One region of the Arthrobacter sp. Y3221159 genome, then DNA from elsewhere that is predicted to be linked to it. Evidence: riboswitches for the same ligand, from Rfam matches in the RefSeq annotation. Region 1 holds a riboswitch; the other holds the start of a gene.
The links. A riboswitch is a leader RNA that binds a small molecule or an ion and turns the genes downstream of it on or off. The one in region 1 is predicted to bind S-adenosylmethionine.

Region 1 (15,317 bases):
TCCCTCGAAGGCGGCGAGTCGCTGATTCCGCTCCTCGACGCCATCATGTCGGACGCCGCCGACGACGGCTTGGATGAAGTTGCCATCGGCATGGCCCACCGCGGCCGCCTGAACGTCCTCACCAACATTGCCGGCAAGACCTACGCACAGGTGTTCCGCGAGTTTGAGGGCACCCAGGATCCCCGCTCGGTCCAGGGTTCCGGTGACGTGAAGTACCACCTGGGCACCGAAGGCACGTTCACCTCGGATACCGGCAAGGAGACCAAGGTCTACCTGGCTGCAAATCCGTCCCACCTCGAGGCCGTGGACCCCGTACTTGAGGGCATCGTCCGCGCCAAGCAGGACCGGCTGGACCAGGGAGAGTCCTTCCCCGTGCTGCCCATCGTGGTGCACGGCGACGCCGCCTTCGCCGGCCAGGGCGTGGTTGCCGAAACCCTCAACCTGTCCCAGCTGCGCGGCTACCGCACCGGTGGAACCATCCACATCGTGGTCAACAACCAGGTGGGCTTCACTACCGCCCCGTCCTCCTCGCGCTCGTCCACGTACTCCACCGACGTCGCGAAGATGATCCAGGCGCCAGTGTTCCACGTGAACGGTGACGATCCCGAGGCTGTGGTCCGCATCGGCCAGCTCGCCTATGAGTTCCGGCAGCGCTTCCACAAGGACGTTGTCATCGACATGGTGTGCTACCGCCGCCGCGGGCACAACGAGGGCGACGACCCCTCGATGACCCAGCCGCTGATGTACAACCTGATTGAGGCCAAGCGCTCCGTCCGCAAGCTGTACACCGAGTCGCTGATCGGCCGTGGCGACATCACCGAGGAAGAAGCAGAGCAGCTGCTCCGCGACTACCAGGAGCGGCTGGAGCGCGTCTTCGCGGAGACGCACGCAGCCCAGACCTCCCCGATCCCGATCGTGACGGCGGATTCCGCTGCTGTGTCCGATATCGAGCGGCCCATTGCCCAGCAGTCCGACGCCGATGCCAACACGCCGGTAGCCACGGCAATTTCGGCGGACACCCTGGCCCGCATCGGCAAGGCCCACATCGAGATCCCAGAGGGCTTCACGGTCCATGCCAAGCTCAAGCAGCTGCTCGAAAAGCGTGAGCAGATGTCCCGCGAAGGCGGCATCGACTGGGGCTTCGGCGAGATCGCGGCCTTTGGCTCCCTGATCATGGAAGGCGTGCCCGTGCGCCTCGCCGGCCAGGACTCCCGCCGCGGCACCTTCGTCCAGCGGCACGCCGTGTTCCACGACCGCGCCAATGGCCAGGAATGGCTCCCCCTGGGCAACCTCTCGGACAACCAGGCCAAGCTGTGGATCTACGATTCCCTGCTGTCCGAATACGCGGCCATGGGCTTCGAGTACGGCTACTCAGTGGAGCGCCCGGACGCGCTGGTCCTCTGGGAGGCCCAGTTCGGCGACTTCGTGAACGGCGCCCAGACCATCATCGACGAGTTCATCTCCTCTGCCGAGCAGAAGTGGGGCCAGCGGTCCTCGTTGGTACTGATGCTTCCGCACGGCTACGAAGGCCAGGGCCCCGACCACTCCTCCGCCAGGATTGAGCGGTTCCTGCAGCTGTGTGCCGAAGAGAACATGGTCGTGGCCAACCCCACCACGGCCGCTTCGCACTTCCACCTGCTGCGCCGGCAGGCGTACAGCCGGCCGCGGAAGCCGCTGATCATCTTCACGCCCAAGCAGCTCCTGCGCCTGAAGGCTGCCGCGTCGTCCGTCGAGGACTTCACCAGCGGCACCTTCCGCCCGGTCATTGGTGAGCATGAGCAGCTGGCCGCGGACGCCGTCGAGCGCGTCCTGCTGGTCTCCGGCCGCCTGTACTACGATCTGCTCTCCACCCGGCAGAAGACCGGCGACAAGACCACGGCCATCGTGCGCGTCGAGCAGCTCTACCCGCTGCCGCACGCCGAGATCGCGGCTGAGCTTGCCAAGTACCCGAACGCCGAGGTTGTCTGGGCCCAGGACGAGCCCGCCAACCAGGGTCCGTGGCCGTTCATCGGCCTGAACCTGCCAGACGCCTTGGACCGCCGGATCCGCCTGGTCTCGCGTCCTGCGTCTGCCTCCACGGCCGCCGGCTCCATGAAGCGGCACGCCGCGGAGCAGGACGTGCTCCTAAAGCAGGCATTTGCACGCAAGTAAGCACTGAGGCTGCCCGGCCGGACGTCGAAATCCCAGACTCCGGCCGGGCAGTTCTGTTTAATGGATGGACAGCGCCGCCCCCTTGCACCAACGGTGGCAGCGGCCAGGGAACGACGTAAAGAGGATCGTGTGGAAGACAGGAAGCTGCGCATTGCGGCTGTAGGAGATGAACTGCTGGCCGGACTCGGAGATCCCCGGGCGCTCGGCTGGCTGGGCCGTGTCCTGGCCCGCACTCCCCAGGACGGCTTGCTCCTGGAAAGCTACGCCCTCCCCTGCCCGCAGGAAGGCACCGAGGGCCTGGCCGCCCGGTGGCTGGAGGAGGCCGGACGGAGGTTCAGCAGCCACACCGAGAACCGCCTGGTGATCGGCCTCTCCGGCCGCGACATCGAATTCGGCCTCTCCACCGCGCGCAGCAGGCTGAACCTGGCAAACATCCTGGACTCGGCCTCGCAAAACCGGATCGAAGTGTTCGTCGTGGGTCCGCCGCCCACCCTCGATCCTGCCCAGAACCGCCGGCTGGACGAGCTGAACACGGCATTCGCGGACGTCACCACGCGGCGCAAGCACCTCTACGTTGATACCTTCTCCCCGCTCCTGAACCACGAGCAGTGGCGGCAGGACCTGGCTGCCAACGCCGGAACGCCCGGCCAGGCAGGGTATGGCCTCATGGCGTGGCTGGTGTTGCACCGCGGCTGGTTCCAGTGGCTGGGAATGGACACCCCCGCCTAGCAGTTCGCGATATATCTTGACGTGCTCCACAGCCAGAGGTAGCGTGATCTGTACACGATATATCGCCTTCGGAGGTTCCCATGTCTGAGCAGAACTGGTCCGTCAGCAGCCCGCAGACCATCGATGTGGACGGCGTGACGTCCCTGAAGCTGGGCATGGTCCAGGGCAGGTTCGATGTTGTGGTCCACCAGGAGCCCGTCACCCGGATCGAAATATCCGACGTCCACGGTGATCCAGTGGAGGTGTCCGTTAACCACGGCCGCCTTGAAGTGCGCCACCAGCTGCATGGCCCCCAGGGCTGGTTCAAGAATCTAATGGGAGCAGTCAACCACAACAGCGAAAATTCCGCGGTGATCAGCATCGCCGTTCCCGGGAACGTGGAGGTCGAGGCCGGCATCGTCAGCGGCGACGGCCTGGTGTCCGGAGTATCCGGGCACACCCGGCTCAACACGGTATCCGGATCGGTCATGGCGGACGGCACAGGCGGGGAACTCCACGTCAACACCGTCAGCGGCGAAGTGACTGCCCGCCACCATACCGGCGTCCTCACCGCAAAGAGTGTTTCCGGCGAAGTGACGGCGTCCGGCCACTTCACGAACATTCGCGCCAACACCGTCAGCGGTGACCTGACCTTCGACCTGCACGGCTTCGCCAACGACTTCGTGGCCAACTCAGTCTCCGGCGACGTCACCATCCGGTTGCCCCACGACGTCGGTGTGGACATTGTTGCCAAGTCTGCCAGCGGCGCCGTGGTCATCGGCAACCGGCAGTACACGTCCGTGGGCGGGAAAGTTGAGACCATTGCAGGACCGGACGAGCAGTTGATGCTGGTCCGGACAAACTCGGTTTCCGGGAAGACCTCCATCTTCCACAGCTCGAATGCCGGAAATGCGGAAACGGGGCACTGATGCCCCCGGTATTCGCGCACGGTGCACTGCGCCTCTACCTGCTTGCGCTCCTCGAATCCGGCCCTAAACATGGCTACGAACTCATCAAAGCCCTGAAGGACCGGTTTGGCGGGACGTATTCCCCCAGTGCCGGCACCATCTATCCCCGTTTGGGAAAGCTGGAGGAAGAGGGCCTGGTGGCCACGGAATCGGCCGGCCGCCGCACCAACTACCACATCACCGCTGCAGGACTCGCGGAGCTGAACCGGCGGAGGGACGAGCTGGCCGGGGTGGAGAACGACATCTCGGCGTCAGTGCGAAGGCTGGCCGACGGCCTGCGGGAGGACATCCGCAGCAATATGCGCGGCCTCCGGGCGGACCTGGCTGCCACGGCCGAGGCGGCCCGCACCGCCGCCCACGCAACGGACTTCCGGGTTCCCGGCGGCAGGGTGCCGCCGGAAGGATCACGGTCACTGAAGGAGGCCGAGCTGATGCTCCAGGAGTTCCGGGACGATCTCCGCACCGAACTCCGGCTACACGCCCGGAGCCAGCCCCTGGGCCCTGTCACCCTGGAGACCATGCGCACAGTGCTGGAGCAGGCCCGCATCGCCGTCCGGAACTCGCTGAAGCCGTAAGGCGCCGGCAGGCAGCGCCTTATCGCAGGTCATGCGGGTGCTCCCGGTTCGCGGGCGCACTGATGTTGTGGGAGACTTGAGGGCAGCTCTTTTGAGTACCGACAGTAAGGAGGCCAGCTATGAGCAAGCGTGCACGCAAGCGTCGTGACCGTAAGCGTGGCGGCGCGAACCACGGGAAGCGCCCCAACACCTAGGCAAATGCCAGGGACTACGGTTCAAGCAAAGGACCCCGGAAGCCAATCGGCTTCCGGGGTCCTTTGCTTTCCAACCTGCAGCTGTCCGGGCGTGCGTATCGGCCCTATGCCTCAACCGTGCGGATGGAGTGGATCCGGTCCAGGATGGCGTTCTTCAGGTTGTCCGGTGCAGCTTCGGTGCAGGAGCGTTTGACCATGTTCCGGATGACGCACTCGAGGTCGTACTGCTCCGTGCACTCCGGGCAGTCATCCAGGTGGTTCTTGATCTCCGTGATGTCTTCACGGGTCAAGGCGCCATCGAGGTATTCGTAGATGCGTTGCATCCGGGTGTCGTCGCAATCGCCCAATCCCTGGCAGTCGCTCATTTCCTGCTCTCCTGTTGTGTGCCTGCAGCCGTGTCCTGTGCATCCGCGGCCGATTTGAATCCGCGCTCGGCGGCATATTCCGCCAGCATGTCCCGCAACATTCGCCGGCCGCGGTGGAGCCGGGACATCACCGTGCCGATGGGCGTGTTCATGATGTCTGAGATTTCCTTGTACGCGAAGCCTTCGACGTCCGCGAAGTACACCGCAAGGCGGAATTCTTCCGGAATGTCCTGGAGCGCGCGCTTGACGTCGGAATCCGGGAGGTGGTCCAGCGCCTCTGCCTCAGCGGAACGGAGCCCGCTGGAGGTGTGTGATTCGGCCCGCGCCAACTGCCAGTCCTCGATCGTGTCCGAGTTGGACTGGAGCGGTTCGCGCTGCCGCTTGCGGTACAGGTTGATGTACGTATTGGTCAGGATGCGGTACAACCAGGCCTTGAGGTTGGTTCCCGGCTTGTACTGATGGAATGCCGAAAAGGCCTTCGTATAGGCCTCCTGGACGAGGTCTTCGGCATCCGAGGGATTCCGGGCCATCCGCATCGCCGCCGAATACAGTTGGTCCACGTACTGCATGGCATCACGCTCGAAGCGGATGCGTCGCTGCTCAGGGGTTTCCGTCGAGACGTCCACCAGCGTTTCCGTGGCGTCGGCCCCTGGTGCGGGGGCGCCAGCCGATGCGGACACGGGCGCCGCACCGGGCGTGCCCTTCACGCCGCTGTTCGAAGCCTCATACATGGCCGAGACGGCCGGATCCAGGGTGCTCATTGCCTTCAAGTCTACTGTCAGGCTCCGCGCGCGCGGCGAGCCATACCCGGAGGCATCCTCATCCACCAGGCCAACAGCCAACGGGCCCACTGCTTCCACTCCGTCCAACACCTGCCTCAAGGCCCAGCTCCGCTCTGTATGTCGTGGAACATCTATTTCATGATTCGAATAGCGGCCGCCCTTGCCGACCCGCCTTTGCCATAACCCCCGGTCGCAGGCAAATATTCCCCAAAAGTGCAAGACTAGAACGGACTCCCCGCCGAAGACGCGGTTCGTCCATCAGGAGGAAATCCATGCCCTTTATACGCACGCTCGCCCGCCCCATGCTGGCCTCCAGCTTTGTCCTTGCCGGAGTGGATAAGCTCAAGAACACCGACGAGACGGCGCAGCAGCTCTCCCCCCTGCTCCGCAAGGCTGCGGCGTCCCTGCCGTTCCAGGCGGACGAGAAAATGCTGGCCCGTGTGATCGGCGGGACCCAGGTGGGCGCCGGCGTTCTCTTCGGGTTGGGCAAGTTCTCCAGGCTCTCGGCCAGCCTGCTCACCGTCATCTCCCTGCTGAATACCTTCGTGGAGTGGCGCAGCGCGGACATCAGCAGCAAGGAAGGCCGCGAAACGCGCCGCAACCAGCTGCTGAAGAACCTGTCCCTGAGCGGCGGGGCACTGCTCGCCTCCGTGGACACGGCCGGCAAGCCGGGCCTGGCCTGGCGCGCCGAGCACCTGGCGGCCGATGCCCGCAAGGGTGCCTCGCACCTTGCCTCGGACGCCCGGAGGACCACCAACAATAAGCTGGCCAAGGCGGACAAGGCCGTCCGGCGCGCCGTTGAACAGGCCACGGGGGCATAAGCACGAATGACCGCTGCAGCCGCCACCCGGGACGATTCCGGAGCTCCTGTCCCCCACTGGCCCGCACCGTTCGCTTCGCGGCCCGTTAACGCCACTCTCACGGTTCCCGGCTCGAAGTCCCTGACCAACAGGTACCTCGTCCTTGCCGCGCTGGCCGACGGACCGTCACGCCTGCGTGCACCCCTGCACTCCCGCGACTCCGCCCTGATGGTCGAGGCGCTCCGCCAGCTGGGTGCCACCATCACGGAAGTGCCGGGCGATGGCGCGTTCGGGCCGGACCTCGAAGTGGTCCCGCTGGGGCAGGATGCGGCGCAGCCGCTCACCAGGATTGACTGCGGCCTCGCCGGCACGGTCATGCGTTTCGTTCCGCCGCTCGCGGCGCTGCGCAACGGTGCCAGCGTGTTCGACGGCGACCCGCACGCGCGCAAGCGTCCGATGGGGACCATTATCGAGGCGCTGAGGGCGCTGGGCGTTACGGTATCCGCTGAGGATGGGGGCACGCCGTCGTCGCTTCCGTTCGTGGTGGAAGGCAGCGGGGAGGTCCGCGGCGGGCACCTGGTGATCGATGCCAGCGCGTCCTCCCAGTTCGTCTCCGCGTTGCTGCTGGTGGGGGCGCGGTTCACCGAGGGCCTGCATCTTGAGCACGTGGGCAAACCAGTGCCCAGCCTGGACCACATCAACATGACAGTTGCGGTCCTCCGCGGCGCCGGGGTCCAGGTGGATGACTCGGTGCCCAACCACTGGGTTGTCTCACCTGGCCCCATCCGCGCTTTCGACCAGCGGATCGAGCAGGACCTGTCCAACGCCGGCCCGTTCCTCGCAGCGGCGCTGGCTTCAGGCGGGACCGTCCGGATTCCCGGCTGGCCCGAGCAGACGCAGCAGGTGGGTGACTTGTGGCGCAGCATCCTCCCCGAGATGGGCGCGACAGTGACACTTGAGGACGGCGTCCTCACGGTCACGGGCGGTCCCGAAATCAAGGGCGCCCACTTCGCCGACACCAGCGAACTGGCACCTACGGTAGCGGCCCTGTGCGCCCTTGCATCGGGGCCGTCCCGGCTCACCGGGATAGCCCACCTGCGCGGGCATGAAACGGACCGGCTCGCCGCGCTGGTTACGGAAATAAACCGCCTGGGCGGCGACGCCGAGGAAACCAGCGACGGCCTGGTGATCCGCCCCGCCCCGCTGCACTCCGGCGTCGTGCACAGCTACGCCGACCACCGCATGGCCACTGCAGGGGCAATCCTGGGCCTGGCGGTGGAAGGAGTGCAGGTGGAGGACATCGCCACCACGGCAAAGACCATGCCCGACTTTCCCCGGCTCTGGGCGGACATGCTCGCCCAGGGCGGTGCCCCGCAGCAGGAGGCCCGCACCGGGGCGGAAGGTTAGCGGTGGCAAGGCGCACTGATTCCTGGGACGAATCGGATGTCCGGATCCGGCCCAACAAAAAGGGGTCCAGGCCCCGCACCAAGGACCGCCCCAGCCACGACGACGCCGTGACCGGGCGGATCATCACCGTTGACCGGGGGCGGTACACAGCCGTGGTGGGCGAGGACTCCGCTGACGAGCGTACAGTTATCGCCGCCCGGGCCCGCGAACTCCGCCGCTCCCCCGTTGTGGCGGGCGACTTCGTTTCCCTCGTGGGGGACGTTTCCGGCGACCCCCATACCCTGGCCCGGCTGGTCAAGATCCAGGACCGGAAGACGCTCCTGCGGCGCAGCGCTGACGATACTGACCCAGTGGAGCGGGCCGTGGTGGCCAACGCCGACCAGTTGGTGATCGTGGTGGCCGCCGCCAACCCGGAACCCCGCACAGGCTTCATCGACCGCGCGCTCGTCGCGGCCTACGACGCCGGCATCGACCCGATCCTGCTGGTCACCAAGGCGGACGTCAAGGATCCGGCGGAGCTCCTGTCCAACTACACTCACCTCGAGCTTCCCGTGATCATCAGCCGGACCGCCGACCTTGCGGCGTCCGGCATTGATGCCCGCTCGGACGACGGCCTGTCAGCCCGGCTGGACAGCGCCGCTGTTGCCGCGCTGCGGTCCTACCTGGACGGCAAGGTCACCGTCATGCTGGGACACTCCGGCGTCGGCAAGTCAACAATGGTCAACGCGCTCACGGGAGCCGAACGTGCCACCGGCGGCGTCAACGCGGTCACTGGCAGGGGCCGGCACACATCATCGTCAGCACTGGCCCTGCGGCTGGTTGACGCACCGCCGGGCAGCTGGATCATTGACACCCCCGGCATCCGCTCCTTTGGCCTGGCGCATGTGGACCCGGACCGGATCCTGCGGTCCTTCCCGGACCTCTCCCCCGGCACCGACGCCTGCGAACGCGGCTGCAAGCACACGGCAACTGCCGTTAACTGCGGCCTGGATGCCTGGGTGGCGGAAGGCCACGCGGGCCCGACCGGAGAGGCTCGGCTGGCGTCCTTGCGCCGGTTGCTCGGAGCGGATCCGCGGGAGGAAGCCCAGGAGGCAAAGGAGCTCGGCAGCGTCAACTGACAAAGCCAATCTCCCAGCAGAACAGCCTGCAGACGGTAGTTTGGAACCATGATCCAACCCGCTTCGAGCTACAACGATGACCTGCGCCTGGCCCATGTCCTGGCCGACTCCGTGGATGACCAGACCATGAGCCGCTTCAAGGCACTGGACCTCCATGTGGAGACCAAGCCCGACCTGACGCCGGTCACCGACGCGGACAAGGCCGCCGAGGAAGCCATCCGCGGCCAGCTCTCCCGCTCCCGCCCCCGCGACGCAGTGCTCGGTGAGGAGTTCGGCAGTACCGGCCACGGCTCGCGCCGCTGGATCATCGACCCCATCGACGGAACCAAGAACTTTGTCCGTGGCGTCCCCGTGTGGGCCACCCTTATTGCCCTCGTTGACGAGGGCGAGCCGGTGGTCGGCGTCGTGAGCGCTCCAGCCTTGGGCAAGCGCTGGTGGGCGGCCAAGGGCATGGGTGCCTACATGGGCCGTTCCCTTGCCGCGGCTACCCGGCTGCGGGTGTCCGACGTCTCCAGCCTGTCCGACGCCTCACTGTCCTATTCAAGCCTCTCCGGCTGGAAGGAACGGGGAAACCTGGACGAGTTCCTCGGCCTTACCGAGGATGTGTGGCGGACCCGTGCCTTCGGTGACTTCTGGTCCTACTGCATGGTGGCAGAGGGCTCGGTGGACATCGCCTGCGAACCCGAGCTCAATCTGTACGACATGGCTGCATTGGTGCCGATTGTGGTGGAGGCGGGTGGGCGGTTCACATCGCTTGAGGGCGAGGATGGCCCGTTCGGCGGGAACGCATTGGCCACCAACTCCATCCTGCACTCGGAGGTGCTGCAGCGGTTGAACCCGTACCTTGACGACCTGCTCTAAAGCCCCCTGCAACCGAACAAACGACGGCGGTTACCTCCAGAAGGAGGTGTCCGCCGTCGTCTTCTTCGCCGAAAAGCCTGTTTTCCATTCCCGCGTAACAAAGGCCTTAACAATTGCGCCGGCTTCAATCCTGGCCGGCCCATGTTCTACGCTCTTAACCAGGTCACGAGTGCCAGCGCAAAACCCCGGTTTGCTGGCCGGCAACCCTCCATTCGCGGTGGGGTGCCCCGGGTGACGACCAGGCCGGTCCGGAGCGGATGCGGCAAGCGCGGATTCCCTTGATAGCGGAGTCCTGTTTTGAAGTGAGGTCTCTGTGACAACTGCCACCGTCTCCCCCAACGCCGCCATCACCGCTGATTCCGTGTTTGACGAACGGCAGGCACTGGCCGGCCGGCCTCTCGCCGCCGTCACCGGCGCGGAAATCCAGGCACCGCTGATTTCCGGCGGCCATATCCGCTACGCCAACCTTGACTATGGCGCCTCCGCCCCCGCCCTCTCGGTGGTGTCCGCCTACCTCAACGAGATCCTGCCTTTCTATGCCAGCGTCCACCGCGGTGCCGGCTACGCGTCCCAGATCAGCACCTCGGTCTACGAAAACGCCCGCAGCATCGTCCGCGACTTTGTGGGCGGCCGCCCGAACGACTCCGTCATCTTCACGCGGAACACCACGGACTCGCTCAACCTGCTGGCCGGCTGCCTGCCCCTCAACGGCGGCCAGCCCGCCGGCGACGTCCTGTACCTGGACATTGAGCACCACGCCAACCTGCTGCCGTGGCAGGGCGTTCCCCACCGCAGCATTGTTGCCGCCGACACCATCGCGGGAACCATCGACGCCGTACGTGCAGAGCTGGAACAGGGCGGCGTCAGCCTGCTGGCCATCACCGGCGCCTCCAACGTCACGGGCGAAATCCTCCCGGTCCGCGCCCTTGCGGCCCTGGCCCACCAGCACGGGGCCCGCATCGTGGTGGACGCGGCCCAGCTGGCGCCGCACCGCCGCATCAACATCAGCGCGGACGACGTCGATTACGTCGCCTTCTCCGGCCACAAGCTGTACGCGCCCTTCGGCGCAGGCGTCCTGGTGGGACGGCCGGACTGGCTCGACGCCGGAACCCCGCACCTCGCCGGCGGCGGCGCGGTCAAGGAGGCCAGGCTCGACGGCGTCAGCTGGGCCACCGGCCCGGCCCGCCACGAGGGCGGCTCCCCCAACGTCCTGGGTGCCGCCACCCTGGCCAAGGCCACCCAGGTCATCGCGGGCCTGGACCAGGAACGCTGGCACGCCCACGAATCCGCCATCCGTTCCTTCCTGGTGGAGGGCCTCCAGGAGATCGACGGCGTCACAGTGCACCAGATCTTCAAGGACACCAACCCGGACACCGACACCATCGGCGTGGTCAACTTCTCGGTTGAGGGCTACGACGCAGGCCTCGTGGCTGCGTACCTGTCGGCCGAGCACGGCGTGGGCCTGCGTGACGGACGCTTCTGCGCACATCCCCTGCTGAAGCGGTTGGGCCTGCCTTCGGGTTCGCTCCGCGCCAGCTTCGGCGTAGGTTCCCGGCTGGAGGATGCCCAGCGGCTCCTGGCCGGCATCGCCAAGCTGCGCCGTGACGGGCTCGGCTGGGACTACGTGGTGGACTCAGGGCGGTGGGTTCCCGCCAATGACACCCGCACCTACCCGCACTGGGCCCCGAACACGCCTGGGACCGCCGGCGCTGCTCCCTGCACCGACGACTGACCCATCCGGCAGATGCGGTAAATTCGGAAGGTACCGCAGGGCATTGACTGAAGGAGGCCGCACGTGGTTCGGGGTGGCCCAAAGCTGGATCTCGGGCGGCGCCGGGAGCTGGGCAAGAGTTTCCAGCAGGGCGGTAGGCACTATCAGCGGGTCCGGCCCGGTTATCCCGCCGACTCTGCCAATTGGCTCATCCCCGCGGGCGCGAGGGATGCGCTCGACGCCGGGGCAGGGACCGGCAAGTTTACTGAACTCCTGCTGGAACGCGGGCTGGCCGTCACCGCAGTCGACCCCTCCGCCGACATGCTGGACCAGCTGAAGGCACACTATCCCGGCGCCACCGCGGTCCTGGGAACCGCCGAAGCCACCGGCCTGCCGTCGTCCGCCTTCGACGTCGTCACCGTTGCCCAGGCCTGGCACTGGTGCGATCCCCTCACCGCGAGCACCGAACTGGCACGCGTCCTGCGTCCGCACGGCACACTCGGGCTTGTCTGGAACCAACTGGACACCACCGTCCCCTGGGTGCACCGGCTCTCACGGATCATGCACGCCGGGGACGTCTACAAGCCCGGCCACCGGCCGGTGGTGGGCCCGGAATTCGGTGAGCTGGAAAGCCACGTGACGCACTGGCAGGACACCGTCAGCACCGAGGACCTGATCGAACTGACCAAATCGCGCAGCTATTACCTCCGGGCAGGTGATGCCACCCGTGCCAAGGTCCTCGCCAACCTTGACTGGTACCTGCATGAGCACCTGGGACATGCCGCGGACGAGGACATCGGGCTGCCGTACCTGACGTTGTCGTGGCGGGCAGTCAAAGTATGAGCGGTTCCGCCGCGCTCCCTGGGCACCCGGTAGGCTTGGTCCTGTGAAGACCAGCGCGCCCTCCTCCTCCATTGAGGACTACGTCAAGGTCATCTACTCTTTCACTGAATGGCAGGACAAGCCCATCACGTCCTCGCAGTTGGCTCAAAGGCTGGGCGTGGCCAATTCGTCGGTGTCGGAAATGGTTCGCAAGCTCAAGGACCAGGGCCTTGTTGACCACAAGCCGTACAGCGCCATTACCCTTACGGACGCGGGACTGCGGCTTGCCTTGTCCATGGTGCGGCGCCACCGGCTGATCGAAACCTACCTGGTCCAGCAGCTTGGATACAGCTGGGATGAGGTCCACGACGAGGCCGAACTGCTCGAGCACGCAGTGTCAGATACTTTCATTGAGCGCGTCGCCGCGAAGCTCGGCGATCCCAGCCGGGACCCGCACGGGGATCCTATTCCCACGGCGGACGGCAAGGTGCTAATGCCCAGGGCGCACCTGATGGGCGAGCTGGATAAGGGCCACACCGGCAGGATCACGCGGATCAGCGACGATAACCCGGACCTGCTCCGCTATCTGTCCGCCGAGGAGATCGACCTTGACGCCGAAGTAGAGGTGGTGGGACGCCGGCCGTTCGGCGGTGCCCTGATGGTGCGGATCCGGAACTCCGGGCGGACCAGGGATTACGACCTGGCGGACGAGATCACCTCAGCCCTCTGGGTCCACAGCGACCATCCCCATCCAGGCTGCCTGCTGGGAGACAGCTGACGTGGGAGCGGCGCCCGTCTGGCGGGCATGGCTGGCTGTTGCCGTCGGCGGCCTGGTTGGCAGCGAACTCCGGTACGGCCTGACGCTGGCGTTCCCCGAGCAGCCCGCGTCGGTGCCGTGGGCAACACTGTGCATCAACGTTGCCGGCAGCTTTGTCCTGGCCGCGCTGACCACTGCCTGGATGGCCCGGCCGCGGACTGCGTTCTGGCTTCGCGCCGGACTGGGACCCGGACTGCTTGGCTCCTTCACCACGTTCTCGGCCGTGGTGTTCGGCGTAGACCAGCTGGCCCGGGCGGGCCAGCACCCGGTGTGGATCGCCTATCTGGCAGTATCGCTGCTTCTAGGCCTGGCTGCCGCAGGAGCGGGGTGGCGGCTGGGCAAGCGGCTCACCCTACAACCAGTGGACGCTGTTCCGGGCCGCCGGCAATGATCGGCGCGGTCATGGTGGGCGTCTTCGGCGTGATGGGGGCACTCCTGCGCTTTGGCGTCGACAGCTGGTTCGCACACCACAGCTCCACCCGCAGCGTCCGAACCGGCAGCGGGAACCAAAAGCTGCACTGGCCGTGGGCCACGTTGCTGGTGAATGTGGCGGGGTGCTTCATCATCGGGTTGTCCCACGGAGCGGCAGCGGGGCTCGGCCTGGGCCCTGACTGGCAGGCCGGGCTGTCCGCCGGCCTGGCGGGCGGGCTGACCACCTTCAGTTCCTGGACCACGGCCACCGTTCGGCTCTTCGCGGAGTCGCGCGTCGGCGCGGCAGCCCTCAATATCGCCGGCAACCTGGTGCTCGGATTTGCCGCGGCTGCTGCCGGCATTGCGCTGACTGCCTAGTCGTGCGGTCCGGTTGGTTCAGCCCGCTTGGGCGCCCGGCCCCACCGGGCTCGGTCCTGATTTGGATGCCTCCCGTATGGTGGACTGTGATGATTAGCAGACGTGACGCGGCAATTGCCCTGGATGTGCCGCTGGAAATGGCCCAGCGCCATGGCCTTCCCAAATGGATGACCGAGGCCGAACTGGGTGCGATCCTGGACAACCCGCCGCCTTGGCTGGTCCAGTCCCGCGCCAACCGGACGGGCAAGCGGCCGGTGTGGGTCCACCTTGAGTGTGCGGTCTGCGGCTACGAGGAGGCGGCCCGTCCCAAGAAATGGTGGCCGGACTTCACGTACGTTGTCTGCCACCATCATTCACCCGCGGACGTGCCGGCTGCCGCGCCGGGGTTCGTCCGGAGCGAGTTCGACGGCGTCGGGACGCGTTTCGTGGGCATCGCCGACGTGGCGGCGCCGGATACGGGGCGCTGACGCGGGACTTCACTGTTCCCGGCTCAGTTGCCGTTGCTGGTCATTTCGTCCGGCACGGCCACCAGATGGCTCTCGGCACCGTCCCGCAGTACCGCGAGATCCAGCGGCTGGCCGATCGCGTCGGCAAAGAGCAGCCGCTGCAGGCTTTCGGCATTGCTGACGGGCCGGCCGCCCGCCGTAAGGAGGATGTCTCCCGCTGCCAGGCCCGCCCTGTCAGCGGGTGAGCCGGGCAGCACCTCCACGATCCGCAGCCCTTCCCGCTGGCCCGTCCTGATCACTGCGCTGGGGTTCAGCCGGATGGGAGTGCTGACCAGGCCCAGGTAGGCGCGGCGGACCCGTCCATCGGAAAGCAGGGCGGAGATGATCCGCCGCGTGGTCGCGTTGATCGGAACCGCCAGCCCCAGCCCTGCGCCCGCGACTGCCGTATTGATGCCCACAATCCTGCTGTGGGTATCGGCGAGGGCACCGCCTGAGTTACCGGGGTTCAGTGCCGCGTCCGTCTGGATGACATCTTCGATGACCCTGCGGTTGTTGCCCGACCACACCGGAATGGCACGGCCGAGGCCGCTCACGACGCCCGCCGTGACAGAGCCTGCAAGGCCCAGCGGATTTCCCACCGCCACAACAAGTTGTCCCACGCGAAGGGTTTCCGCGGCCCCGAATTCAGCGGGCGGAACTTTCGGACGCCGGCCATGGACCACGGCGAGGTCCGACAAGGGATCGCTGCCCACCAGTTCAAGCTCCATCCGGCTGCCGTCGGCGAAGACCGCATGGCCCCTCTC
Region 2 (15,317 bases), on a different contig from region 1:
ACGCCCGCACCGCAGCGGATTCCGGAAAATCCAGCCGCTTCCGGTGCAGGAGGACATCACCGCGCAGGTACGGGCCGGGCAGGCGCTTGCCATCACCGGGCCCAACGGTGCCGGTAAGTCCACCTTTGCACTGACCCTCGCGGGGCTGCTGGAGCCCGTTGCGGGCAAGATCTCCGCAACAACCCGCCTGAGCCGGGGCGCGGGAATCGACCCCTTCAGGTGGAAGGCAGAGCAACTGATTGAGCGGATAGGCACGGTGTTCCAGGAGCCGGAACACCAGTTTGTCACCGGCAGGGTGAGTGATGAGCTGCTGTTTGGCCCGCGCCATCTGGGCCACGGCGAGGACCGCGTTGACGAGCTGCTGGAGCGGCTGAGGCTCACCCCGCTGGTGGATGCCAATCCCTACACCCTCTCGGGCGGGGAGAAGCGGCGGCTCTCGGTGGCAACCGTCCTGGCGGCCAGCCCGCAGGTCCTGGTATTGGATGAGCCCACATTCGGCCAGGACGCCAACACCTGGGCTGAGCTGGCGTCCTTCCTCTCCGAGCTCCTGGACTCCGGCACCGCCGTGGTGTCCGTGACCCACGACGCCGAGTTCACCGCCGCCCTGGGCGGAACCGAGCTGAAGTTGGCCGCGGCGGAAAAGGTGGCCCTGTGAGGCAGGAACTGCACCTGCGCGGCAACAACGCCCTGCTGACCCGCGCCAATCCGCTCAGCAAGCTGGCCGCCGTCCTCCTGATCACCGTGGTCCTGGCGCTTTCCATCGACTGGGTGTCCGCTTCGGTGGCGCTGGCCTTCGAGGTCCTGCTGTTCCCGCTTGCCGGGCTCACGTTCACGCTGCTCTGGCAGCGTGGATGGCCGCTGATCCTCGCCGCCGCCGTGGGCGGTTGGAGCACCTCAATCCTCGCGCCGGACAGCGGAAGGACGCTGATCGACGTCGGCATCTGGACCATGAGCGAAGGGTCCCTGGAGACGGGGCTCGGGTTCATGCTCCGCGGGCTCGCGATTGCGCTGCCGGCGGTGCTGCTGATGAGCTGCACCGATCCCACCGATCTCGCGGACGCGCTGGCCCAGAAGGCCCGCCTGCCGCACCGGTTCGTGCTGGGCACCCTGGCCGCCATGCGCCTGGTGGGCCTGCTGGCGGAGGAGTGGCAAACCATTGGCATGGCACGGCGCGCGCGCGGCGTGGGGTCGCGCGGCAACGTGCTGCAGCGGGCGAAAGCCACCCTGGGGCAAAGCTTCGGCCTCCTGGTTCAGGCCATCCGGCGGGCGTCGAGGCTGGCAGTCACCATGGAAGCGCGTGGATTTGGCGGCGGGACCCGAACCTGGGCCCGCGCCTCAACCTACAGTGCGCTGGATGCGTGGGTGCTGGCGGGCGGCCTGCTCATGGCGGGACTCGCAGTGGTGGCGGCCGTGTCTGCCGGTACCTGGAACATGGTGTGGCTGGGAAGCTAGGGTTCCTGCGTGCACGCATGGTTGTAGTCGAAGCCCCGCGCCACGAACTGGGTCAGGACCACGGTGCCCCCGCCCGTGAGCGGTGCGTTTAGGCACGCGCCGGCCGCCCGGTATGCGTTGCGGGCGCCGGCCAGCCAGCTCGGCAATCGGTACAGGTTGCTGGTGCTGCTGACGTTGCCAACGATCCGGCCCCACTGCAGGGACGTGGAGTAGATACCCACTCCCTTGACGTTGATGCTGTGGAAGAAGTCCGTCATGCCCTCCAGGACGGCGCGGTTGGCGTCCTTGTCGCCGGACCAGCTGTTTTCGGTCTCCACGTCGAGCCACCAGACATAGCCGGCGGGATTAGTGATTCCCCGGACGTAGGCGTCGTCGTAGGCCTTCGCCCAGCCGTACATGTAGGCGCAGGCTTTGCCGTAGTCCCCCTCCCTGCAGGGGCCGTAGGGGTTGTGGACCTGCCTCCCGATGGGGTACTCGTTGTTGGCGGGCCACCAGGAGCCGGAGCTTCCCGGATTCGCGGTATTGACGTACAGCGAAACCGCCGGCTGGCCGGGCAGGCCGGGGGAAGCGGCTGCCCACTCAAGTTGTTCGTCCAGGCAGGGGTTGGTGGTGTTCGCCAGTCCGTTGTTGACGCCGACGATCCCGAAAGCCTGCCCCCTCGGCAGCTCCTTGTTGCACTGCGGCCATGACACGTCGTTGCCGAGCAGGGACTGGCCGCCCTCGCCCGGGGAGGGCGCCGCGGAAGCAGGACCCGCTACGGCCAGCAGTACGGCTGCCGCCAGCAGCCAGGCAAGCCTGAACGGGAACGGGCGGGCATGGTGCCGGAGCATTGCGCCTTTCCTTGGTGTCGGGGAAGGGACGTGCACTTCCAGTCTCCCGCCGGGGTGCCGGCGGAACAAGCAGCTGATGCTCAAGAACGGAGGGTGTTCCAGCAAGGTCTCTATCGCATAAAGCGGGTATGGGTCGTCTGGGAGGGCCGTTATGCGGCCGTGATGACGCCGAATAACTCATTTATGATATATTTCTGGCATGACGCAGGAAACCACTGAGCACGTTGCCGCCATGCTGAGGGATGCCCGGACCGAGAAGGGCTGGACCCAGGGCCAGTTGGCTGCCGAGCTGGGAACCAGCCAGAGCGCAGTGGCCCGGATGGAGCAGGGAAAGCAAAACCTGAGCCTGAAGATGATCCAGCGCCTGGAAAGCATCTTCGACCGGAGCATCGTCAACGTGGGCAAGCCGCAGATGACGCACCTGCGCGTGGAGGGCGGGCGGACCCTCTCCGGCGCCGTCGACGTGAACAGCAGCAAGAACGCCGGCGTCGCCCTGCTCTGCGCCAGCCTGATCAACCGCGGCACCACCGTGCTCCGCCGCCTGGCCAGGATTGAGGAAGTCAACCGGATCGTGGAGGTCCTAACCAGCATCGGTGTGGAGTGCACGTGGCTGAACGATACCGACCTGCGGCTCCGCCGGCCGGCCGTCCTGGACCTTGAGGCAATGGACGTGGATGCCGCGCGCCGGACCCGCAGTGTGATCATGCTGCTGGGTCCGCTGCTGGATGAGACGGAGGAATACCGGCTTCCGTATGCCGGGGGTTGCGATCTGGGGACCCGCACGGTTGAGCCGCACATGCAGGCCCTGCGCCAGTTCGGGCTTTCGGTGGAGGCCACGGCGGGCTTCTACGCCATCCAGGCACCGCCGCCGGATGCCCAGGACCGTTCCTTCGTCCTCACCGAGCGCGGCGATACCGTCACCGAAAATGCAATCATGGCCGCCGCGCACCGCGAGGGAACCACGGTCATCCGCAACGCCAGCCCCAACTACATGGTCCAGGACCTCTGCTTCTACCTGCAGATGCTTGGCGTGACCATCGACGGCGTGGGAACCACTACCCTCAGCATCACGGGCAAGCCCGTTATCAATGCGGACATCGAGTACTTCCCCTCGGAGGACCCCATTGAGGCCATGAGCCTCATCACCGCCGGGATCGTCACAAATTCCGAGGTCACCGTCCGCCGCGTGCCCATCGAGTTCATGGAGATTGAGCTTGCCACGCTGGGCCAGATGGGGCAGCAGCTGGAAATTTCCGGCGAGTACATGGCGCGCAACGGCCGGACCCGCCTGGTGGACGTCACCACCAAGCCGTCGGAGCTGCATGCACCCGAAGACAAAATCCACCCCATGCCGTTCCCCGGCCTCAACATCGACAATCTGCCGTTCTTCGCCGTGATAGCAGCCAACGCGACAGGCCAGACCATGATCCACGACTGGGTCTACGAAAACCGTGCCATCTACCTGACGGAGCTGAACCGGCTGGGGGCCCAGGTGCAGCTGTTGGATCCGCACCGCATCTATGTCAACGGGCCCACCAAGTGGCGCGCGGCCGAAGTCGGGTGCCCGCCGGCACTGCGGCCGGCAGCGTGCCTGCTGTTGGCCATGCTCGCGGCCCGCGGGGTGTCCGAACTGCGGAACATCTACGTCATCGAGCGCGGGTACGAGGACCTGGCGGAGCGGCTGAACACCATCGGCGCCAAGGTGGAGTACTTCCAGGACTGAGCATTAACGCTTCGTCATGAACGGCAGGGCCGCTTCAAATACGTTCCCGCTGCCGCAGAATGTCAATATGCGTACATTCGGCGTGGAGGAAGAGCTCCTGATTGTTGATCCGGAGACCGGGGAGCCGCTGGCGCTGGCCGACGCGCTGCTGTCCGGCCGCCGGGTGGCTGCCGACGATTCCGCCCAGGATCCGCATGCGCTTGTGACCGAGGACAAAACGGTCTATGACGACGACGAGACGGGCCTGAGTGCCGAACTGAAGCTTGAGCAGATTGAGACCCAGACCCGGCCCTGCCTTGAATCCGGCAGCCTGTTGGACCAGATCAGGGCCGGACGGTTGCTCGCAGACCAGGCCGCGAAGAAACACAACGCCCGCGTCGCCGCGCTGGCCACCTCGCCGCTGGGCCTGAACAGCCACACCACTCCTGATCCGCGCTACGCCAGGATGCTGGAACGCTTCGGGCTGACCGCCCAGGAGCAGCTGACCTGCGGCTTCCATGTCCACACCTTTGTGGAATCACCCGAAGAAGGCGTGGCGGTGCTTGACCGCATCCGCGACAAACTGGCCGTGCTGACGGCGCTCAGCGCCAACTCCCCGTTCTGGAACGGGCTGGAGACCGGTTTTGAAAGCTATCGTACCCAGGCGTGGAACCGCTGGCCGACGGCGGGGCCGGCGGGCATCTACGGCACCTACGCGGCCTACCGTCGGCTGGTCACCAGGCTGCTGGACACGGGCGTGATGCTGGACGAAGGGATGATCTATTTCGACGCCCGGCTGTCCCGCAACCATCCCACCGTGGAGGTGCGGGTGGCCGACGTCTGCCTGCGGGCCGAGGATGCGGCCCTCCTCGCGGTCCTGGTCCGTGCCCTCGTGGAGACCGCCAGCCGGGAGTGGCGGGAAGGCGTGGAACCTGTACCGGTACCAACTGTCCTGCTGAGGATGGCTTCCTGGCAGGCCAGCAGCGGGGGCCTCGGAGGGGAGCTGTTGGACTTTGGAAGCTTCCGGCCGGCCCCCGCGCCCGAGGTAGTGCGTTCCCTGGTGGAGTACCTCGCGCCGGTGCTGGAGGAACAGGGTGAGCTCGACCTGGCGCGGCAAGGCGTGGAAGCGATCATCGCCCGCGGCACAGGGGCAGCCGAGCAGCGCCGGGTCCGTGACCGGTTGCTGTCTGGGCCATCGACCAAGGACATGGGCTTCGGCGCCGTCGTGCGGCATGCCGTGAACGTCACCATGCGCGGCGACTTGGACCTCTCGGAAGTCGATGCCGTTCCAGACCTGCTGCGGGTGCGGCAGGCCTAGCCAGTTGGTAACCGTGGCGTTGAGGAAGGCCACGTGCCATACTCGGCGCGTGGCGCCGTCGTACTCTTTTCATGCCGAGCTTTGGCTCTATCCCGGCGAAGCGGGCTGGCACTTCCTCACCTTGCCGCCGGACGTGGCGGACGACATTGCAGAGGAAAGCGAGGCCGGCAACAAGGCCTTCGGCTCGGTCAAGGTCGCGGTGGAAATTAGCGGCCACCGCTGGCTGACGTCCATCTTTCCGGACAGCAAAATGGGCTCGTACCTGCTTCCCGTCAAGAAAGCTGTACGGGAAAAGGCGCGCATCAAGGCGGGCGATAGCGTGGACGTCCGGCTGGAGCTCCAGCCGGACAATGCTCCGCCGGGAGAAAGCTAGATCTGCTTCAGGGCCTGCTCGAGGTCGCGGATCAGGTCGCCGGCGTCCTCGAGCCCAACGGACAGGCGCACCACGCCGTCGCTGAGGCCGATCGCAGCCCGTCCCTCCGGCCCCATCGCACGGTGCGTGGTGGTGGCTGGGTGCGTAATCAGGGATTTCGAATCGCCCAGGTTGTTGGAGATATCGATGATCCGCAGCCCGTCCAGCAGCGCGAAAGCGGCTTCCTTGCCCGAGCGGCCGCCGGACGGAGCGAGCTCCAGGGTGAGCACCGTGCCGCCGGCGCGCATCTGCCTGGCAGCAAGTTCGTACTGCGGGTGCGACTTCAGCAGCGGGTACTTCACCCAGCTCACGGCAGGCTGCTGCTCCAGCCATTCGGCGAGCCGGAGGGCTGTTGTGGAGGAGTGGTTGACACGCAGCGCCATGGTCTCCAGGCCTTTGGTCAACACCCACGCGTTGAACGGCGAAAGCGACGGGCCGGTGTGGCGCATCAGCTGCTTGACCGGACCCTCGATGTACTCCTTGGTGCCCAGGATGGCACCGCCCATCACCCGGCCCTGGCCGTCAATGTGCTTGGTGCCGGAGTAGACGATGACGTCCGCGCCCAGCTGGCCGCAGCGTTGGAGCAGGGGAGTGGCAAAGACGTTGTCGACGACGACGGTGGCCCCGGCAGCGTGCGCGAGTTCGCTGACCGCGGCGATGTCCACGATCTCCTGCATCGGGTTGGACGGAGACTCGAAGAAGACGGCGGTTGTGGGCTGGGACAGGGCGGCGCGCCACTGCTCCAGGTCCGGACCGTCCACAAAGACGGTCTCCACGCCCCACCGCGGCAGGATTTCGTTGAGGATGACGAAGCAGGAACCAAAGAGCGAACGGGCGGCCACCACGCGGTCCCCGGCAGCGAGCAGGGCGCCCAGGGCGGTGAACACGGCGGACATGCCGGACGCGGTGGCAAAGCACGCCTCCGTTCCTTCGAGCAGCCGGAGCCGCTCCTGGAAGGTCGCCACGGAGGGGTTGCCGTACCGGGAGTAGACGAAGCGCTCATCCTCGCCGGTGAAGGCGCGTTCCGCAGCAGCGGCGGATTCGTAGACGAAACCCGAGTTCAGGAATACCGCTTCGGACGTTTCCTGGAAGTTGGTGCGGTCCAGCCCGCCGCGGACGGCCTGGGTGTCGGGGCTCCAGCCGGCGGCGTCGTTATTGAAGGTCACTTAGTTCTTTCCCAGGTTGGTCGGCAGGCCGCGGTTCTTCCAGCCATTGACGGTCCGTTCGCCGTAGCGGTCCGGGTCGCCTTCGAACCCCTCCAGGACGTTGTAGGAGGTGAAGCCGGCCTGGGTCGCGGCGATGGCGGCGGAGATGGAGCGCTGGCCGGAGCGGCAGATGAACACCAGCTCCGTGTTGGAATCCTCCGGCGCCTGCTGGCTCAGGTCCTTCAGGAAATCCGGGTTGGGAATGCCGCCGGGGAATGTCCACTGGATGAACAGCGGATCGTTGTCCGTGGCCTTGGTGTCCGGAATGCCGATGTGCGCCCATTCGCCCTCGGTGCGCACATCCACCAGGATGGCGCCTTGCTCAAGCTTGGCCCAGGCTTCCTCCGGCGTCAGGTCTCCTGCGTAGCTCATGCGTGGCCCTCGCCGTCGAACTCGAGGTCCTCGCTGGCTGCTTCCAGGTCGTCAACAGCGGTGGCGACGGCGGCGTCCGCCGATGCGATGGCGGCCGGCAGGACCACGGCCTGGGCAACGATGACGCTGGTGCCGTTGAAGGCTGCCGCCGGGCTTCCGTGCAGGACGTAGCCTTCGGCGAGTGCGGTTGAGATCCGCTCACAGAATTCACGGTTGTCCGGGCCGCTGATGAGGCGGTAGGACAACTTTTCTTCGGGGGCGTCGGACACGACGGATCTCCTTCTCTCACGCTTGCAGCTCGAATCGGTCGATATGCCGAGTATTCACCTGAGGCACCCCGCCGCGGAAGGAGGGTTGCCGACCGGCCAGTCAGGGCTTGGCGCCGGTACTCATTACTCCCCAAAAACGTAACATCTGGCACCGGCGGCCGCATCGCCGTCGTCGTCATGTTGCGTAACTGAAGCGGAAACGCTGCCGAAGGCGGCGAGGCGGTGCCGTCACCGGTGAACGGCCGACGGCGGTATCACCGCAGGTGGGCGGGTCTTTCTTTCCCATCCCGGCGCGACGGCCCGATACAGTTCTTGGGGGGCAGCGCCCCGCCGTGAAAGATCAGCACTGGGGGTCCCTTGAACATGCGAACAGCCACGCCCTGCCGCCGCCCCCGTCCGGCCCTGGCCCCCCGTCTTCGCGTGGCCTGGGCGTTCCTTGCCGTACTTGCTGTTGCGTATGTGACTGCGGTCCTGCCGGCGGGGGCGGCCCGGGCAGCCGAACCCGCACCGGACGCGGGCAAGCCGCTGCTCGGCGTCGTCCTGGAATGGGGCGAGGACACCGCTGCAGGGTTTGCCGAGCGGCTGGGAGCGTCACCGGCTGTCTATGGACACGACATCGCTTTTCCCTACCGTTCCTCCGAGCAGAACGACATCAAGGGATTCCTTGAACAGTCCTCGCTCCAGGGCGCCCACGCCATGCTCACGGTCAAGCCCACGGTGCCGCTGGACCAGATAGACGCCACGGCAGCCGAGTCATTCGCCGGGGAAATCAGACGGCTTACCGCGCAGTTCCATGGGCAGGTGCTGGTGCGGTTTGCCCCGGACATGAACGCCTCCTGGGTGGAGTGGGGCCAGCAGCCGGCCGAATACCGGAAGGCGTTCCAGGCTGTCTCCGCGGCATTTGGGGATTCCGGCAACGGCCGGACGGTTATGGTCTGGGAGCCGTACCTGGGCAAGGACTACCCCTTTGACCGGAACCGGAACGCGCCGGCCCGCGGAAGCGACGGTTTCGCCTTGCTGGATACCAACGGCGACGGTGCCTGGAACGGGTCTGACAGCGCCTACGAACCGTACTATCCGGGTGATGATGCCGTGGACTGGGTTGGCCTGACGGCTTTCCATGACGATACCGCCGGTGGCGCCGCAGTCAATACCGTTCCGCGCGCCGGTGAGCTGGAGGACATGCTGACGGCCTCGGGCGGCGAAAACTTCTACGCCACCTATGCCGAGGAGCGGGCCAAGCCGTTCCTGCTGCAGACCGCCGCCTTCTACAGCCCCGCGTCCGGCGGCGCGTCCGAGGCTGAGATCAAGACCGGCTGGTGGGACCAGGTGGTGGGCACTGCCACGTCGGCAGAGTTTGGCAGGACGTCCGCGGTGGTCTGGGACGAGCGCACCAGCACCAGGGACACCGGCGTGGCCAGCATCGACTGGCTCCTGACCGGCAGCCCGGAGATCGCCCGGGCGGCGCTGGACCGGCTGGAGGCCTCGCCCTTGGTGACCGGTCCCGTCACGGAGGTGTCCACCGGCGGCAGCGACTATGTCCGGGCAAACACGCTGGCCGGGGCTGCCGCCTGGACAGTATGGGCCGCACTCGTCATCCTCCTGGTGGCCCTCTGGCAGATTCCGCGGCGCGTTCACGCCGCAACAGCTTGGGGTTACACGGACCCGTCCGGCAGGGATTCGCGCGTGGACCTGCTGCGCGGACTGGCCATCGTGTTTGTCGTGGTCAACCACCTGGGCATGACGTCCCTGTTCCAGCTCCTGACCCAGGAGGCGGTGGGCTTCGTTTCGGGTGCCGAACTGTTTGTCCTCTTCTCCGGTCTAGTGGTGGGCATGGTCTACGGGCCCCGGGTGAAAGACGATTTTGGAACCGTCGTGGACCTGACGTCCCGACGCGCCGGCAAGCTCTACCTGACTGCACTGATAGTCCTCGTGGGCGTCTTCCTGGCTTCGCTGCTGCCGGTTTTCCGCATCGACGCGCTAACCACCTTCGTGGACCAGGGGACCGGCGGGGCAGGGCACGACGGCGCCGGGCGCACCTACGACCTTTATGCAGGAATGGAGCAACTCTTCCAGTTCCCGGTGCCGGCCCAGGTCCTCCCCGCCATCCTGCTGCTGCAGTTCGGTCCGTGGCAGTTCAACGTGATGGGGCTGTACGTGGTGCTGCTGCTGGCCAGCCCCTTTATTCTTGCCGCCCTCAACCGGGGCAAGGCCGTGTGGGTGCTGGCCGGCACCCTGGCGGTCTACGCCGTCGGCGCCGCCACGCGCTTCCGGCTCCTGCCGTCGCAGTTCGAGGACTCGTTCCCGCTGCTCGTGTGGCAGGTGCTGTTCGTGCTCGGCCTGGTGGCCGGATTCCACCGGCGCAGTATTGTCGACTGGCTTTCGCCGCGGACATGGGTGGTGGCCGCCTGCACGGCGCTCGCGTTCCTGCTGGCTTTCCTGTCCTGGGGGAACCCCTATCTTGCCAACGGCTTCGACGTCCGGCTGGCCATCGTCCCGGACACCCTGTACCGGACGGTCTACGACGCCCTCTTTGCACGGACCTACCTGGCACCCGGCCGGCTCCTCAACGTCCTGGTCCTGGTGGTCGCTGCCTACGCATTCCTCACCGCGTACTGGAAGCCGGTGCAGCGGGCTTTGGGCTGGTTCCTGATTCCGCTGGGCCGCGCGACGCTGTACGTGTTCATCATGCACGTGGTGCTGATTGCCGTGGTGGCGAACATCCCGGCCCTGCAGCAGGAGAACGTCCTGCTGAACACGGCTGCCTACGCCGCGGTGCTGGGGCTGCTGTGGGTGATGGTCCGGACGAAGTTCCTTTTCCGGATCATTCCTACGTAGGAGCCGGCACCGGGCACCGGCGGCTGTTCGAGACATAAAAAAGCGGCGGGAACCGCTGGCCCTTGCCCTCGGTACACGCCGCCCTTGTGTCCTGGGCCTGGTTCTCCTAGACCAGGCCCGGGTAACTGGCCATGATGTAGTCCGTGGCCGCGGGGCCCTTCATTTGGAGGCCGGTGCGGTCCGGGCTGATCCTGTCGCGCATGCCAGCCCAGAAGCTGTCCTCCGGACTGAGTGCCTGCTGATTGATGAAGCACCAGCTGGTGTAAAGCCCGTACAGGCGGTCACGGTCCAGGCTGTGTTCGGAGGTTTGGTCCAGGTAGGTAGCTTCACGGAGAAAGATGTCGAACTGCGAATGTGCCATGACGGCTTCCCTTCGCTAAGTGCGGTGGCGCTGCCGTTCGGCTACAGCAACAGACCTCACATGCCGTGCACGGGGCAATGGAGTGGAACTGGGTCCTTCAAGAAAGGAGGACCCCACGCGGGATGGACGCCCATCTACAGTGTAGACTCTACGCGTAGACTAAGCATCCGGCAAGCGTCTTGATTAACTCGCTGGAACACCGCTTTCAATGCCACCTGTCTTAGCGAAGCGGGCTATTCGAACGAGGCCCGCCGCCGGTCCTGCAGTCGGGTGTTCCAGATGTCCGGACGGGCCACCCTGAAGCGGCGGCCGGTCAGGGCCCGCGGGGAAATCCGGATGTAGTGGCTCTTCTCTCCGGGCTGCCAAGGCTCCAACCCCAACGCGTCCACGGCGTCCTTTTCCGCCTGGTCTTCCATGATTTCGGTGTCCCCGCGCAGCACCACGCTCCAAGCTTCCTCTGTGTGCGGATCGTAGCCGTCGATTTCCAGGGCGGCCGGGCGCTCCTGGGCGGCCCCCCACAATTTGGTCACCCCGGACGTGCGGAAAGTGATGCTGCGGCGGTAAACCAAGTAGTTGATGGGGAAAATCTCCGGATGGCCGTCCACCACCAGGGCAAGGCGGCCCAGGGTGTCGGCGGCCAGGAGTTCCCAGCACTCGTCGAAGGTCAGGTTGTCATCTGGCTGCGGCGCGCGTGAATCCATGAACCACACCCTACGGGCCGGCCGGCCGGGGGAACAGCACTTTACTGAATGCCGGCGAAAAGTTCACTCAGCTCAGCGGTCAGCTCCTTCTGGAGCGACGGCGTCCCGATCTCCTGCCCGTCAATCCGGTTGACGGGCGCGAGCAGGCGCACGCTGGAGATCAGCCACACGGCGTCGGCGTCCAGCAGGTCCTGCGGCACCAGCGGCCCGTACCCCAGTTCCCAGCCTGCTTCCCTGGCGGCCCTGAACAGCGCTCCCTGGGAAGTCCCCGCCAGGATTCCGCTGTCCAGCTGCGGTGTGACGAGGCGCTTGACTGTTGTGCCGCCGTCGGACTTGTCCACGTGGGCAAGGAGCACCGTGGACGTGGGACCCTCCAGGACCCGGCCATCGGAGGAGATGAAAATGACGTCGTCGGCGCCCTGCTTGTGGGCGTGGCGGAGCGCCGCCATGTTGACGGCATAGGAGAGGGTCTTGGCGCCGAGCAGCAGCCACGGGGCGCGCTCTGCGGCATCACTGTCATAGCCGCGGTCAAGGAGGATGACATCGATGCCGGTCTCACGCTGGCGGCGGGCGGCCGTTCCCACTGGCGAAACCTGGACCCACGCGGTGGGGGCAGCGGCGCCCTCAGCCCCGCGGGTCACCACCAGCTTGACCACCAGTTCATCATCGCCGCCCGAAACAGGAGGGTGCTGGGAACGGTGTTCGGCAATGGCGGCGGCAATGGCCCGGCGCCACTGGTCCTGCCCCGGGATCGCGAGGTCCAGTGCTTCCCCGGAACCGTCCAGGCGGTCCAGGTGCGCCTGGATTTTCCGGACGTTGCCGCCGACGGCGAGCATAGTCTCGAACGCCCCGTCACCGCGGGTGGCACCTTGGTCCGTGACCAGCAGCTGCGGCTGGGACGCGTCGGCCAGCCGGCCGTTCGGGAAAGCAGGATCAAGGAAAACAAGAACCACGGAAGCAGGTGACGTCATGGCTCCAGCTTAGTGCGGCGCCACGCCGATAAGCTGGGCTGAGTGCCCCGGCCGGAATCCGTCCGCCGGGAGCCCGTGAGCCCGGGGGTTTTTCCGTTGTTGTGGCCATTTTCGCTTGCCGGCACCGCACCGATGTGGGTGGTGGTGGTGCTCGGCGTCGCCGACCTGGTCATCAGGGTGCTCGCCGTTGGGATCATCCCCGGAAACCGGAGGCCCACCACTGCGATGGCGTGGCTGCTGGGCATCTTCTTTGTCCCGTTTGTGGGCATCATCCTGTTCCTGCTGTTCGGCAACTTCCAGTTGTCAAAGCGCCGCCGGGAGCAGCAGCAGGAGGTCAACGAGAGGGTACGTGCCGGTATCTCGTCCCTCGCCGACGTCGAAAGCCGTTACCCGGGCCCGGAATGGGTCACCTCCGCCGCGGAACTCAACCGCCGGCTGGGATCCCTGCCCATGGTGGACGGCAACTCGGTTGACCTCCTCCCCGGATACCCGGACTCCATCCTCACCATGACGGAAGCAGTGCGGAAGGCGAAGAAGTTCGTCAACGCAGAGTTTTACATCATGAGCACGGACCACATCACCGACGACCTGCTCACCGCCCTGGAGGAGGCGGCCGAACGGGGCGTGGAAGTGCGCGTGCTTTTCGACCACATCGGCACCCTCCGGGTCCAGGGCTACAAGAAACTCCTCAAGCGCCTCAGGGCGGGCAAGATCCAATGGAAGCGGATGCTCCCGCTCATGCCCATCCACGGCCAGTGGCGCCGGCCGGACCTCCGGAACCACCGCAAAATCATGGTGATCGACGGCGAAATCGCGTTCACCGGCTCCCAGAACCTGATCGAGCCCTCGTACAACAACCCCCGCCACCGGAAGGCCGGAAGGGAATGGGTGGAACTGATGGCGTGCCTGCGCGGCCCCATTGTCACCACCCTGAACGTTGTCTTCGCCACGGATTGGCTGAGTGAAACCGACGAGTCGCTGGAGCATCAGCTGCAGCTGCCGGCGAACCCCCACCCGGGCAACGTCACCGCGCAGGTGGTGCCCAGCGGCCCCGGCTTCATCACCGAGAACAACCTGCGCCTGTTCAACACGCTCATCTATTCCGCACAGCACCGAATCTCCATCTGCAGCCCCTACTTCGTGCCGGACGACTCGCTGCTATACGCCATCACCACTGCAGCCCAGCGGGGCGTGGACGTGGAACTCTTCGTCTCCGAGAAGGGTGACCAGTTCCTGGTCCACCACGCCCAGCAGTCCTACTACGAGGCTCTCTTGGAGGCCGGCGTCCGGATCTACCTCTACAAGGCCCCGTTCGTGCTCCACGCCAAGCACTTCACCATCGACGACGAAGTGGCTGTCCTGGGCTCCAGCAACATGGACATGCGCTCCTTCTCACTGAACCTTGAGGTGTCCGTGATGCTGCTCGGCGAGGACATCGTCACCAAGATGCGGGCGGTGGAGGACACCTACCGGGACATTTCGCACGAGCTCAAGCTCCCCGTGTGGCGCAACCGTCCCTTTGCAGCGCGCTACGTGGACAACGTTGCCCGGCTGACCGCAACGGTGCAGTAAGGGCCTGGGCGTGTACCGCTAGTCCTCGGCCGGGACCCGCTCGTCATCCGGGCGGTCCGCGTGGTCCGGCCATCCGCCCCTGCGGTAGGCAGGGGTTCCGGCGGCAAGCACAAGCACTGTCACAACACAGCTGCCGATCATGACGCCCACCATTGAGAGCGCGGTTCCACCCAGCAGTCCCACCAGGGGACTGACAAGCCCGGCAACGCCGGACTGCAGGGCACCGATAACGGCGGCCGCGGTCCCGGCCATATGCCCGTAGTTGTGCAAGGCGAGCACGGAGGCATTCGCCGGGATCATTCCCTGTGCACCCAATACAAGCCAAAGCCCTGCCATAAGGCCCACTGCTCCACCGGCGCCCGTGGCCACCGTGGCCAGGAGGATCATTGCAAGGGCCAGTTGGACAAGAACGGCAGTGCGCAGGAGGCGCACGGGCGGGAACTTCCGGACCAGCATGGCATTCAGCTGTGCCGAGAGGACAAGCGCAGCACCGTTGAGCGCGAAGGCGAGGGCGAACTGCTGCTCGGTGAAGCCGTACTCGTTTTGGAAAACGAAGGGGGAACCCACCACGTAGCTCATGATCAGGGCAAGGCCGAGCCCCGGTATGACGGCCAGGGCCATAAAGTGTCTGTCGCGCAGGAGTGACCAGTAGGCGCCGGCGACATGCCGGGGGTGGCCAGGGCTGCGGCTGCCGTCCGGCAGCGTTTCGGGCATGAACTTCAACACGATGGCCACCAGGACGACGCCGATGAGCGCCAGTACGTAGAAGACGGCACGCCAGTGCCAGATCCCGGCGACGGCCTGGCCAACAGTGGGGGCAAAAAGGGGAGCGACGCCGATGACCAGCATCAGGCGGGAGAGCAGGCGGGCGGCGGCTGAGCCTACAAACCGGTCACGGATGACGGCGATGGCCACCACGGCGGCCGCGGCGTTGAAGAAGCCTTGCAGGACGCGCAGCCCAGTGAGTGTCTCGATGTTGGGCGTGATGGAGCACAGCAGCGAAATCACGATGTGCATGGAGATGCCGATGACCACGGGCAACCGCCGCCCGAACCGGTCCGAGAACGGGCCGATGACAAGTTGCCCTATGCCGCCGCCGAGGAGGGTTCCGGACAACGTCAGCTGGGCTGCGGCCTGGGTGGTTTCCAGATCCTCAACGACGGCTGGCAAGGACGGCAGGTACATGTCCGTCGTGACTGCGGGAAGCGCTGCCAGGGCTCCCAGCATCAGGACGTATTTGAAGCTGCGCGCCGGCCGGGGGCTGGCGTTTGGGGATTGCGGGGTGTCCGTCACGCGGCAAACTTAACTTGTTGG

Region 2: linked by a shared signal. The riboswitch ahead of AC5RT3_RS15405 (DUF1737 domain-containing protein) and the one ahead of AC5RT3_RS10590 (aminotransferase class V-fold PLP-dependent enzyme) in region 1 are both predicted to bind S-adenosylmethionine.

The regions. Positions count from the first base shown of each region.
Region 1 covers NZ_JBNHFC010000008.1:186,317-201,633, forward strand. The annotation lists gene AC5RT3_RS10535 (multifunctional oxoglutarate decarboxylase/oxoglutarate dehydrogenase thiamine pyrophosphate-binding subunit/dihydrolipoyllysine-residue succinyltransferase subunit) at 1-2,151, shown strand, start outside; gene AC5RT3_RS10540 (GDSL-type esterase/lipase family protein) at 2,281-2,880, shown strand; gene AC5RT3_RS10545 (DUF4097 family beta strand repeat-containing protein) at 2,961-3,788, shown strand; gene AC5RT3_RS10550 (PadR family transcriptional regulator) at 3,788-4,402, shown strand; gene AC5RT3_RS10555 (50S ribosomal protein bL37) at 4,522-4,596, shown strand; gene rsrA (mycothiol system anti-sigma-R factor) at 4,701-4,961, opposite strand; gene AC5RT3_RS10565 (sigma-70 family RNA polymerase sigma factor) at 4,958-5,722, opposite strand; gene AC5RT3_RS10570 (DoxX family protein) at 6,016-6,564, shown strand; gene aroA (3-phosphoshikimate 1-carboxyvinyltransferase) at 6,571-7,950, shown strand; gene rsgA (ribosome small subunit-dependent GTPase A) at 7,953-9,068, shown strand; gene hisN (histidinol-phosphatase) at 9,117-9,929, shown strand; SAM riboswitch class IV at 10,091-10,204, shown strand; gene AC5RT3_RS10590 (aminotransferase class V-fold PLP-dependent enzyme) at 10,243-11,661, shown strand; gene AC5RT3_RS10595 (class I SAM-dependent methyltransferase) at 11,725-12,483, shown strand; gene AC5RT3_RS10600 (metal-dependent transcriptional regulator) at 12,527-13,240, shown strand; gene AC5RT3_RS10605 (fluoride efflux transporter FluC) at 13,242-13,670, shown strand; gene AC5RT3_RS10610 (fluoride efflux transporter FluC) at 13,667-14,068, shown strand; gene AC5RT3_RS10615 (hypothetical protein) at 14,158-14,535, shown strand; gene AC5RT3_RS10620 (S1C family serine protease) at 14,559-15,317, opposite strand, start outside.
Region 2 covers NZ_JBNHFC010000015.1:39,779-55,095, reverse strand. The annotation lists gene AC5RT3_RS15445 (ABC transporter ATP-binding protein) at 1-655, shown strand, start outside; gene AC5RT3_RS15440 (energy-coupling factor transporter transmembrane component T family protein) at 652-1,452, shown strand; gene AC5RT3_RS15435 (glycoside hydrolase family 25 domain-containing protein) at 1,449-2,282, opposite strand; gene AC5RT3_RS15430 (UDP-N-acetylglucosamine 1-carboxyvinyltransferase) at 2,482-4,005, shown strand; gene AC5RT3_RS15425 (glutamate--cysteine ligase 2) at 4,073-5,302, shown strand; gene AC5RT3_RS15420 (DUF1905 domain-containing protein) at 5,352-5,675, shown strand; gene AC5RT3_RS15415 (O-succinylhomoserine sulfhydrylase) at 5,672-6,880, opposite strand; gene AC5RT3_RS15410 (rhodanese-like domain-containing protein) at 6,881-7,291, opposite strand; gene AC5RT3_RS15405 (DUF1737 domain-containing protein) at 7,288-7,560, opposite strand; SAM riboswitch class IV at 7,574-7,688, opposite strand; gene opgC (OpgC domain-containing protein) at 7,924-10,398, shown strand; gene AC5RT3_RS15395 (hypothetical protein) at 10,505-10,759, opposite strand; gene AC5RT3_RS15390 (pyridoxamine 5'-phosphate oxidase family protein) at 10,993-11,460, opposite strand; gene AC5RT3_RS15385 (aminodeoxychorismate lyase) at 11,502-12,431, opposite strand; gene cls (cardiolipin synthase) at 12,564-14,003, shown strand; gene AC5RT3_RS15375 (multidrug effflux MFS transporter) at 14,022-15,296, opposite strand.